Thermogemmatispora onikobensis: one gene and its partner. The protein of the gene in region 1 binds, or shares a complex with, the protein of each later gene. Links are inferred from orthologs where the notes say so. Each region holds a gene or a part of one and is shown in the gene's direction. Other genes may lie near its edges.

Region 1 (6,006 bases):
ACGTGCTCGCTGGTCACGCTGGCCATCCAGCCCGTTCCCGCCAGCCAGCCCGATTAGGAGATAGAGGAGGAGCTTTATTCTATGGGCGCATTACCAAAACAGCGAGTTTCCCATGCGCGTAAGGGCGAGAGGCGCGCGCATTTCCACTTGAAGCTGCCTCAGCTGGTGCTCTGCCCACAGTGCCGCTCGCCGCGGCTCGCCCACCACGCATGTCCTAAGTGCGGCACCTACCGCGGTCGCCAGGTCTTCTGGCCGAAGGAGCGCAAGCATTAGTGGTCGCCCTGCCACAGTGCGCACTGTGGTGCATGCCAGTATGCCAGCATGCCAGCAGACCTGCCCCCCACGGACGAGGTGGGCAGGCAACGCGAGACTACGACGAGAAGAGGAGAGAGCGCGAGGCCACACCCGCGGTCGGGCGAGGCACGGCCAGAGCAGATACGACGCTGAGTCAGTCGGCCCCAGTGCCTCGCTCGTGCCGCGTTTTCCCCTCGCGCGCAGTGTAACCCTATGACAGCACAAGGCATAGCTTTCCTCTTTCCTGGACAGGGCAGTCAGACGGTGGGCATGGGGGCCGATATTTATGAGCAGTCTCCTGCGGCCCGCCAGGTGTTTGAGCGGGCCGACCAGGCTCTGGGCCTGGCTCTCAGTACCCTCTGCTTCCAGGGACCGGAAGAGCAGCTACGTGAGACGATTAACGCCCAACCCGCAATTGTCACTGTCAGCCTCGCCCTCCTGGCCGCCCTGCAGGAGCGGCTTGCCCCCCAGTCTAGCCAGTCGTCCTGGTCGTCCCCTTTGACCCCCACCTTCACCGCCGGCCACAGCGTTGGAGAATATGCCGCCCTCGTCGCCGCTGGCGCCCTCGACCTGGAGGACGCCGTGCGCCTGGTGCGGGAGCGGGGACGTCTGATGCACCACGAAGGGGGCGCCTGCCCGGGCGGAATGGCGGCAGTGATCGGCCTGGATGAGGCCACGCTCCAGGAGATCTGCCAGGAGGCCAGTCAGGAGGCCACACGGCAAGGAGAAGCGGCCCAGTCTCAGGCCAGTCATCCCGGTTGGGGCAAGGTGAGCGTGGCCAACCTCAACGCCCCCGGCCAGATCGTCATCTCCGGTGAGCAGCACGCCCTCGCTTTGGCAATGGAGCGAGCTAAGGCGCGCGGCGCCAAACGGGTCATTCCCCTGGCAGTCAGTGGCGCCTTCCATTCCCCAGTCATGGAGCCCGCTGCCGCCGGTTTAGCTCAGGTACTGACCACGACTCCGCTGCACAACGCGGCCATTCCGATTATCAGCAATATCGAGGCGCGCCCGCTGACCGATGCAGAGGCCCTGCGCCAGGAGCTGGCGCGGCAGGTTGTCGCCCCCGTGCAGTGGATTCGCAGCATCGAGTACCTGGCCACTGCCGGAGTCAGCATCTATCTGGAGATCGGCCCCGGCTCGGTGCTGACCGGCCTGGTCAAACGCATCGTTCGCGACGCTACCACTGTGTCCATCAGTAACGCCAGCGAACTGGACAAAGCGGTGACCGCCTTGCGTGAGCAAGGGCTGCTCCAGCTCTGATACGGTATAATAATCACGGGTTCTTGCCCGCAAGTCCGCGGCAAGAGAGCCGCGAGCAACCAGCGTCCCGTCAGCATGCTGCACAGTCGAAGGGGAGTAAGCAATATGACCAATGAGCCTCCAGGCGTGGTGCGCGTCGCCCGCCAGGTTCTGACTACTATCGTCTCAAATGCCGCGCTAGGGGTGGCCGGCGTGGTCCGCCTGGCCCGCGGTAGTGAGCGCTGGCCGGCTTTTGCCGGTCGCGAGGTCCCGCGCCAGGGTGTGGCTCTGACGGTCAAGGACAATACCGTGAGCGTCGACCTTTACCTGGTCGTGGCCTCCGGCGTCAACGTCGTCGAGGTCGCCACCGCGGTCCAGGAAGAGGTGGCCGCCGCCTTGGAGCATATGGTCGGGATGCAGGTGCGTGAGATCAATGTCTACATCCAGGACGTGGCTTAACGCCTTGAGCAGAGGCAGGAAGACGTGAGAGACGCAGTTACACCAGGCAGGCAGGCAGGTAGGTTAGGTAGGTAGGTTAGGTAGTAGAGAGAGGAGATGTGGCATCCACGATGAGGCGTGTTCGACAGAAGCTAGCTTCCTGCTCGCGCGCAAGCGCACGCGGTCGGGCAAAGCCAGCAGCAAGCTAGACCAGCGATTGGGTGAAGACACTATGCCGCTAGGGATACGCAGACAGGCCCGAATGGTCGCGCTGCAGGCGCTCTATGAGTTCGATACAGTACAGCACCCCCCGGTCGAGGTGGTGCGGCGCCATGCCCAGGAGCGCAATCTGCATCCCCGGGTGGTGGATTATGCCCTTGAGCTGGTTGAGGGCACCTGCGCCCACCTGGAGACGATCGATGCGCAGATCCAGAGCGCTGCACGCGAATGGCCGCTTTCACAAATGGCTCGCATCGATAAAAATATCCTCAGACTTGCAATCTATGAGATTCTGTTTAATAATACGGTACCAGCAAAGGCAGCCATTAACGAGGCAGTCGAATTAGCCAAGCTGTTTGGCAGCGACTCATCAAGCCGCTTCGTCAATGGCGTCCTTGGCACAATATTTGCACGGGCACAGCAACAGCAGCCCACTCCAACAGCGGAAAGCGAGGTGACATCCTAATGGCTTCTGGCTCTGGCTCCGGCTCCGGCTCCGTCGCCGAGCGTTTGAAGCGGATCATCGTTGAGCAGCTCGGCGTCGATGAGAGCGAGGTGGTCCCCAGCGCCTCTTTCGTCGAGGATCTCAACGCGGACTCCCTGGATCTGGTGGAGCTGATCATGTCTCTGGAAGAGGAGTTTAAGCTCCAGATCTCAGATGAGGACGCCGAGAAGATCACGACGGTGGGTGAGGCCCAGGAATATATTGAGGAACATCTGCGCTAAGCTCCTTGGAGCTGCGCTGACCTGATCCGACCTTATTATTCACTGACCTGACTCGCTTCGATCTTCTTCTGCGAATACGAGAAGCAGGTGGGAGACAGGAGGCGGCGCGGTGGCCGCAGCTCTACGGCTCTATTTGTTTCCCCGTCCACCTTCCCTGGGGACTTCGGGACGCTCTCGGATCACGCCGTAGATGCGCTCGTCGCGTCGGCTTGTCTGTTGCCAGACAGCCGGTCAAACCGCCTCTCTGCTTTTTCCTGCTACGTTTGCCCATTCGTTTATGCGCTCAGTCAAGCGGTCGGTCACTCGGTCACCCGGTCACCCGGTCACCCGGTCGGATTGGTCAATTGGTCGGGTCGGCTGGTCGGCGAGCGCCGAGCACGACGCGCTTCTCCAGCCAGATTCGATGGCTTATGTGGCGTGGGATGGGTGGGGCGGTGGTCGCCGCTGATCTCGTCTTCCCCCCTCACCTTTCCCTCTGTCACATTTCTTCTCCCCCAGGCATCTCCTTAAGTAAGGAGAGATTTCCCTCCTCTGGCCGGCTACCTCCGGCTCCGGTTGACGTCAAGCGAGTGAGGATGTAGATAGCAATGGTACCCGCGGCCCAGGCCGTTGAGGCGCTGATCCAGCAGTACGGCAAGTTGGTCTTCCATACAATCTATGGCCTGACCGGCGATTGGGAGGAAAGCCAGGACCTCACTCAGGATACTTTTCAACAGGCGCTGAAAAGTATCGAGGCCGCCCGCGCTTCCAGCGGCCCCCACTTTAATGCCCGTGCCTGGCTGCTGAAGATCGCTCTCAATACGGTCCGTATGCAGGAGCGCCGCAAGCGCCTCTTCCGCTTTGTACCTTTCTCCTCGCTCGGCAACCAGAGCCGACGCGATCAGGAGTCAGAGGGCGAACGCTTAACAGAGGATCTCGCGGCCCAGGCGGCTCCCGTCCAGCCCGATGGCTATGGGGCCGCACCCGGCTCCGACCCTGGTGACCTGATCGCCGAACGCGATGCCGTCCAACGAACATTGCAGCGCCTGCCGGAGCCACTGCGGGTCTGCCTCCTGCTTTCAGTGGTGGGCGATTTCTCTAGCGCAGAGATCGCTCAGATGCTGGACGTGAGCGAGCCGGCGGTTCGTCAGCGCCTGGTACGCGCTCGCCGGCAGTTCCAGCAGCTCTACGCCCTGGAGCGCGCCGATGGCCCGCGTCGCCGACCCGATCTCGCTCCCGCTTGCCAGTCCGGCGACGCGCCCGGAGCACCAGCTCCCTCCCCGCGCGCAACCAGCGAGGAGGCGACGCCACTCCAGTCCGAGCAGACGCTTCACATAGGAGATGCTGCCAGTGAGGAGAGACCTGAGCGGCTGGCCTCCGGTCCTCCCTGGTACAATGGGAGACGCTATGCAGCCTTTGGACTCTGTTGAGGTGCTGCTCCTGCGCCACTACGGCGAGCAGGCCCCGACTCCGCCCGATCTGGAAACCCGCCTGCGCGCAGGCGTGACCAGAGAGGCGGCTTCTCTGGAAAGTGGTCAACGTATCGCTCGCTTGCTGGGCGAACGGCGCTTGAGCCGCCGCCGCGCCGCCGCCCTGGTGGCCCTTGGTGCCGCCGGGGCCGGTATGCTGAGCCTCGGCCTGGATTGTGTGCAGTCTCTGCTGACCCCCCACCAGCGAGAGCTGTCTTCCTATCCCGCTTACTCCGGCTAGAGGGAGAGCATGCCGCCGGCCACGCCAGCTCTCAGCCCGCTCCCCCAGAGCAGGAGTGTTCCTGGCAAGAACAGCAAGCGTGAGCTACAATAACTAATGGAAGAAGAAGAGTGTCGTCGCTTTCGGAGTGCATAAAGGAAGGCGCCACGCCTTGATCAGGCAAAGCAAGACAAGGCAAGACAAGACAAGAAAAGAGAGGGTGCAACTATGGTCCCCGGATTCCACGGTCTCGATCTGGTCGTCATTCTGATCGTCGCCCTGCTGATCTTCGGCCCCAAGCGCCTGCCCGAAATGGGTTCGGCCATCGGCAAGAGTATCAAGGAGTTTCGGAAGGGGATGAGCGATCTCACAAAGGACAAGGATGAGCATGATCCTCTAGATGAGCCTTTCTCCCCTTCCTACGCCGCGCGCAATAATTTGAACCGCCTGAGCAGCGGCAGTAGCCTGCGACAGGACCCGCTCTTTGAGCCAACTCCCGAGCTGGTTCACGAGATGCAGCCTCAGTCAGCCCAGGGCCAGGCTTCTCCCGCCAGTACCAGTAAGACGGAACCGGCCAGCAGCGAGAGCAGGCAGAAGGCTGAATGAGACGCCGCACTGGACAGACTGGAGCAGTACAAGGGAGTAAGATAGCAGCTATGCAGAGTAGATGCGTCCTATCGGTTCAGCCCGCCCTGTACCGCCGGGAGTGAGCAGAGGAAGAGCATGGCTACGGGGAACTTACCACAACCTGACCTGATGCCCGATCTGAATGAGACCTTCCGCTTTGAGGAGGAAGAGGACGATGGCGCCTCCATGACGCTCGTTGAGCATCTGGAGGAGCTGCGTTGGCGCATTTTTAAGTCGCTGATCGCGGTCGTCGTTGGAGCGGTCGTCGCCTTTATCTTCCGCGAACCGATTCTGCGTTTCCTGACCTTGCCGCTGCCAACGCTGACGGCTGGCCTGCGCCTCGGCCCTCACGGCGAGCTGGCAGGCAAGGGTTTGATCACTATCGGTCTGGCCGAGGGCTTCACGGTCTTTCTCAAGGTCTCGATCGCGGTTGGCATCTTGCTGGCGATGCCGGTGATCCTTTATCAAGCCTGGGCTTTTATCGCCCCCGGTCTCTATCGCCACGAGAAAAGGGCCGCCCTGCCTTTCTTGATCATGGGCAGCCTCCTCTTCGTGGCTGGTATTGCCCTCGGCTTCGTGGTCCTGCAGTACCCGGTTCAATGGTTGATCGCTTTCTCGTCCGGCGATTTTGTGGAGCTGGTTTCGGCAGACAGCTACTTTACGTTCGTGGCCTTCTTCTTGCTGGCCTTCGGGATCGTTTTTGAGATTCCTCTGGTGCTGACCTTCCTGGCCAAGCTCGGTCTGGTCAGCGCCGAAACGTTGAAGCGTCGCCGCGCTGCCTCCCACGTCGGACTG
Region 2 (5,346 bases), on another replicon or contig:
CATCCCGGCTATGGTTTCCTCTCAGAGAATCCCAGCTTTGCCCAGATCTGCGCAGATGTGAATCTCACCTTTATCGGTCCTTCCGCCACGGCGATGGCGATCATGGGCGATAAGGTTTCAGCTCGCGAGGCGATGGCCGCCGCCGGGCTGCCGATGCTACCGGGCACCCGCGTCTTACGCACGCTGGCGGAGGCGCGAGAGGCCGCGCGCGAGATCGGCTTTCCCCTCATGCTGAAGGCTGCCGCCGGCGGAGGAGGGCGTGGCATCCGTCTCGTCAACAGCCCTGACGAGTTTGAGCGCGTCTTCACCCTGGCCCAGAACGAGGTGCGTGAGGCTTTCCGCGATGATGGCCTCTATCTAGAGCGCTATCTGCCGCGAGCGCGACACATCGAGATCCAGGTGCTTGCCGATCATCACGGTAATGGCGTTCACCTGGGCGAGCGTAACTGCTCCTGCCAGCGTCGCAATCAAAAGGTGCTTGAGGAGTCGCCCAGCCCCTTGCTGCCTCCCGAGCTACGGCAAGAGATCGGCATGAAGGCCATTCGGGCCGTGCAGCAAATCGGCTATACCAACGCCGGTACGCTGGAGTTCCTCCTCGACGATGAGAACCGCTACTATTTCATGGAGATGAACACACGCCTACAGGTGGAGCACCCGGTCACCGAATTGGTGACAAGCGTCGACCTCGTCAAGGAGCAGATCCGCATTGCTGCCGGCGAGCCGCTGCGCCTGAAACAGGAGGACATCCAGTTCCGCGGCCACGCCATCGAGTGCCGGATCACGGCAGAGGATGCGGAGGCCGATTTTCGTCCGCAGACCGGCCTGGTGGAGAAGTATCTACCGCCTGGCGGCCCGGGAGTGCGCGTCGATAGCCATCTTTATGCCGGCTACTCGGTTCCTCCACACTATGACTCGCTGCTGGCCAAGCTCATCGTGTGGGCCGAGGATCGCGACGCCGCCATTGCGCGGATGCAGCGCGCGCTCGATGAGTTCATCATCGAGGGCCTGCCCACGACGATTCCCTTCCACCAGCGCCTGCTCAGGCACCAGGTCTTTATCCGCGGAGAAGCCTATACCCGGTTCCTCCAGGAGGAGGCTGCCTCACTTGGCATCTGACCGGGTCCGCACGGGGTTCGCGTCAGGTCTCGCTGGGTTCTCAGCGGGCCTCTCCTTGCCGCTCCGCGCTCGTTCCCGGCTGGTCGATCTGGCTGGTCGGCCCGCCCGCTGGCCCGCGAGCGGCTGAGGGAACCCGACTATAGAGGAGGTGACGTAATGAGACGTGTCGTTGTAACCGGTTTAGGGCTGATTACTCCCCTGGGGAACGATGTGGCGTCTTCCTGGGAAGCCCTCTGCCAAGGGAAATCCGGCATCGCCGAAATCGTCGGCTTCGATACCAGCCCCTTCCGCGTGAAATTCGGGGGCCAGATCAAAAACTTCGATCCCGCGGCCTATATGGACCGCAAGGAGATCCGCCGCACCGACCCCTACCAGCATATCGCTATCGCCGCCACCAAGCAGGCGCTGGCTCAAGCTCGCCTGGAAATCAACGAGGAGATCGCCGACGATGTGGGGGTCTATATCGGCAGCGGCATCGGCGGCCTGATGACCCTCCACGAGCAGTTTCGCATTCTCTTTGAACGGGGGCCAGACCGCATCAGCCCGTTCTTCATCAACATGATGATTGTCGATGGCGCCCCAGGCATTGTCTCGATCATGACGGGGGCGCGCGGTCCCAACTGGGCCGCTGTTTCGGCCTGCGCGACCAGCGCCCATACGATCGGTGAGGCCTGGGAGACTATCCGGCGCGGCGACGCACGGGCCATGATCGCCGGCGGCTCCGAGCGCGGCATTACGCCGATCGCTATCGCCGCCTTCGACAACATGCATGCCCTTTCACGACGCAACGATGATCCCCAGGGGGCCAGCCGTCCTTTCGATGCGACCCGCGACGGCTTTGTGATGGGCGAAGGAGCGGCGGTGCTCATTATGGAAGAGCTGGAGTTTGCCAGGGCGCGCGGCGCGACGATCCTGGCCGAGATGGTCGGCTACGGCGCCACGGGCGATGCTCACCATGTGACCGAGCCTGCTCCTGGTGGCGCGGGCCTGGTGCGCGCGATGCAGATGGCCCTGCGCAAGTCTGGCCTGCGGCCCGAAGATGTTGATTATATCAATGCGCACGGCACTTCGACGCCCTATAACGATCGCACCGAAACCCAGGCTATCAAGACCTGCTTCGGCGAGCACGCCTATCGCCTGGCGATCAGCTCCACAAAGTCGATGACCGGCCACACCCTCGGGGCGGCAGGAGCCGTTGAGGCGGTCATCAGCATCATGACCCTGCTCACCGGCATTATTCCACCAACCATTAATCTGCATCATCCCGACCCCGATTGCGATCTGGACTATGTGCCTAACCAGGCGCGCCAGGCCCAGGTCAGAGTAGCTATGTCCAATTCGATGGGCTTCGGTGGCCACAACGCCTGCCTGATCTTCAAGCGCTACGAGGAGGGCGAGTAGTCAGCAGCTTCGCTACGCTGCTGTCTGCTCACCCCTCGAGTCTGAGCGAACCGGGGTAGATGAGCCTCGTGCAAGGCACGCACTGGGAGAGAGGTCCCGGCTATGGCCTGCTCCGGTTTGCCATATCCACTAATCTGCAAGCGAGAGCAATGATGAGCACTAAGGAAGAAGATCGGAAGACGGCCTGGATCGAGCGCCTGGAGCAACTGGTGCACGCGCTCGAAGGCAGCTCGGTGGCCGAGCTGGAGCTAAATGAGAACGAGCTGGAGATTATCATCCGCCGCCAACCTGGGATGGTGCTGGTAACCGCTCCGACCGTCAGCGAGGTGGTGGCACAGCCCGTGACGATGGCACGCAGCCAGGGCGCGGCGAAACGAACGGTAGGAACCGGCAAGGCCGCCTCGGCTAAGAGCCGCGAGGAGGAACGCACGCTGCCGATCGTAGCGCCGCTCTCGGGAGTCTACTACTCCGCTCCCTCGCCGGATGCACCACCTTTCATCTCGGTCGGCGATGTCATCCAGGTCGGTCAAACCGTGGCCCTGATCGAGGCCATGAAGTCCTTTAACGAGGTGCCTTCCCCGGTCGCCGGGCGCGTGACCAAGATCCTGGTAGAGAACGGCGCAGTCGTCCAGAAGGATGAGGTACTCTTGCGCGTTGAGCCGGTTTAGTCGGAGTCACTTGACCAAGCCGTAGAAGACAAGTGATCCTCTTCCGCCTGGCTGCCAGCAGGCAACCATGAGGAGGAAGCACGAGAGCCAATCTCTGTTTCTCCAGGGACCTGGTCGGGAGCAAGAGGCTCCCTGCGGGGCCGGCACAACTGGCACAGCCAGCACAGCCAGCACAGCCAGCACAGCCAGCAGACCGGCAGGTCCCTTTTCCCTGCCTTCCTGCCTGTCCCCATTAAGAGCACCCTGTTGCCGGGAAGAAGGCGGGCTGAGATAAGGAGTGTCGTAGCCTATGAGTAAGCTGCCTGACAATCGTCGTCCCCTGCGCTTCGGCGTCCTCTCACACAACACCACACCTGATCTGACGACCCTGCTAGCGCAGGCGCAGCGCGCTGAACAGCTGGGCTACTCAACTTTTCTGCTGCCCGACCACATCGGAGACCAGTTTGCAACAACACTGGCTCTGGCCCACATTGCCGCGGCCACCACGCGCTTGCGCGTGGGCAGCTATGTCTTCGCCAACGATTTCCGCCATCCCGTCATGCTGGCGCGCGAGGTGGCCACCCTCGATGTCTTCTCGGGCGGACGCTTTGAGCTGGGCCTGGGGGCCGGTTGGATGGCCAGTGAGTACCAGCAGTGCGGTATTCCCTTTGCCTCGCCCGGCGTGCGCATCGAGCGGCTCGCAGAATCGTTGCAAATTATCAAGGCGCTGCTCGCCGGCGAGCGGCTCCACTTTAGTGGTCAGCACTACACGATCGAGGGGCTGGCTCTCGCCCTGCAACCGCAGCAGCGCCCCTATCCGCCGATTCTGGTGGGCGGCAGCGGCAAACGTCTGCTCTCGCTGGCGGCACGCGAGGCGACCATCGTCGGCTTCTCCCCACGGACACAGACCATCAGCGTGGCCGGCCACATGAATCAGAGTCTGGATATACAGGATGCCCTGGCCCCCGCTCTGGCTGAGAAGCTGACCTGGGTGCGCCAGGCCGCCGGTCCTCGCTTTGCCTCCCTCGAACTGAACCTGATCGTTCTTGAAGTCATCTTGACTGACGAGCGTCAGCAGGCCCTGGCCCAGGTCGCCTCTCGCTACGGTCTCAGCGAGCAGGAGGTCGCTACGACACCCTATTTCCTCACCGGCAACCCAGAAGAGATCTCCACCCAATTACTCCACTATCATCAGCAGTATCACATTTCCTATTGGGTAGTCTGGGAAGAATATATGGAGTCCCTCGCACCCGCCATAGCCCTACTGAACAGTTAATCCACCCAGACTCTCCCTCCAAGCATAGCCTGCTTGCTTCCCCTCTGGCTCCTTTATAGAGATGTTATAACAACATACATTTATTGCATTTGTGAGACAAATGCATTGACATGTATGAAAGTATCTGCTATGGTGAGAGCACGTGGGAACTGCAATCATTGAAGGAGGTTCCATGATCACCAGTAGCCGGTCACGGGGGGAGAGACCGCCGCATGTACTGACTTCTGAAGAGTATCCAGCCAAGGTCATGCCGGCGATTTTGACAAGCTGGGACCTGATAACGCTGTATGTGTTACTGATCTTCTTCCCGACGAACGTCTCTAATGCCATTGCGGGCGGAGCGGCAGGCATTACCTTTTGGCTAGTAGGAGCGATCCTTTTCTTCGTGCCCTGTGCCGTTGTCACCGCCCAACTGAGCGTCATCTTTCCACATGAAGGCTCGCTCTACAACTGGGCCTATCGCATCTTCGGCAGCTACATGAGCTTCTTCGTAGGCTTCTGCGTTTGGCTGCCTGCTCCCTTACTCTTGATGGCCACCAGCGACCTGGCGATCAGCTACATCCCTGGCCTCAACAGCGGCTGGCTGACTGCTCCCTGGCAGCAAGGTCTGGCCCTGAGCGTTGTCATCCTGATCTCGGGCTTCATGGCTGTGCAGCCGCACCGCACGGTACAGAACATTACCAATGCCACCTTTGTCCTCTTAATGATCGCCAGTGGTCTAGTCGTTCTAGCGGGCATTGTCTGGCTTGTGACCGGGCACGCGCCGGCGGCGAGCTTCTCGCGGCTTTCGGACTGGCTGATTAGCTGGGACCCAAAGACTGGAGGAAACTTCGGCCTCTTTGGGGTGATTACCCTGGGCTATCTGGGGGTTTATCTGCCGATCACCATGCAGGCGGAGACGATCGC

The links.
Region 2: the proteins of acpP (region 1) and fabF are in contact, whole or in part, in a solved structure (PDB 6OKG), measured with the Escherichia coli proteins. The link is inferred for Thermogemmatispora onikobensis from one-to-one orthologs.

Annotation. Positions count from the first base shown.
Region 1 is NZ_BDGT01000007.1:47,130-53,135, reverse strand. The notes cover bases 1,512-4,285. They hold acpP (acyl carrier protein), read left to right. Parts: upstream 1,512-2,655; coding sequence 2,656-2,916; downstream 2,917-4,285. Other genes in these bases: BGC09_RS04975 (RNA polymerase sigma factor), read left to right, coding at 3,504-4,285; BGC09_RS22760 (hypothetical protein), read right to left, coding at 3,240-3,398; nusB (transcription antitermination factor NusB), read left to right, coding at 2,204-2,656; BGC09_RS04990 (Asp23/Gls24 family envelope stress response protein), read left to right, coding at 1,660-1,992; fabD (ACP S-malonyltransferase), read left to right, coding at 1,512-1,554. In the rest of the region: BGC09_RS05000 (YceD family protein), read left to right, coding at 1-1; rpmF (50S ribosomal protein L32), read left to right, coding at 82-273; more of fabD, read left to right, coding at 508-1,511; more of BGC09_RS04975, read left to right, coding at 4,286-4,325; BGC09_RS04970 (hypothetical protein), read left to right, coding at 4,303-4,605; BGC09_RS23455 (Sec-independent protein translocase subunit TatA/TatB), read left to right, coding at 4,813-5,190; twin-arginine translocase subunit TatC, read left to right, coding at 5,308-6,006. UniProt on the Escherichia coli protein: Carrier of the growing fatty acid chain in fatty acid biosynthesis.
Region 2 is NZ_BDGT01000016.1:4,276-9,621, reverse strand. What follows is about bases 609-3,394. They hold fabF (beta-ketoacyl-ACP synthase II), read left to right. Parts: upstream 609-1,272; coding sequence 1,273-2,517; downstream 2,518-3,394. Other genes in these bases: BGC09_RS09025 (acetyl-CoA carboxylase biotin carboxyl carrier protein), read left to right, coding at 2,667-3,185; accC (acetyl-CoA carboxylase biotin carboxylase subunit), read left to right, coding at 609-1,116. In the rest of the region: more of accC, read left to right, coding at 1-608; BGC09_RS09020 (TIGR03621 family F420-dependent LLM class oxidoreductase), read left to right, coding at 3,475-4,440; BGC09_RS09015 (APC family permease), read left to right, coding at 4,613-5,346. UniProt on the Escherichia coli protein: Involved in the type II fatty acid elongation cycle. Catalyzes the elongation of a wide range of acyl-ACP by the addition of two carbons from malonyl-ACP to an acyl acceptor.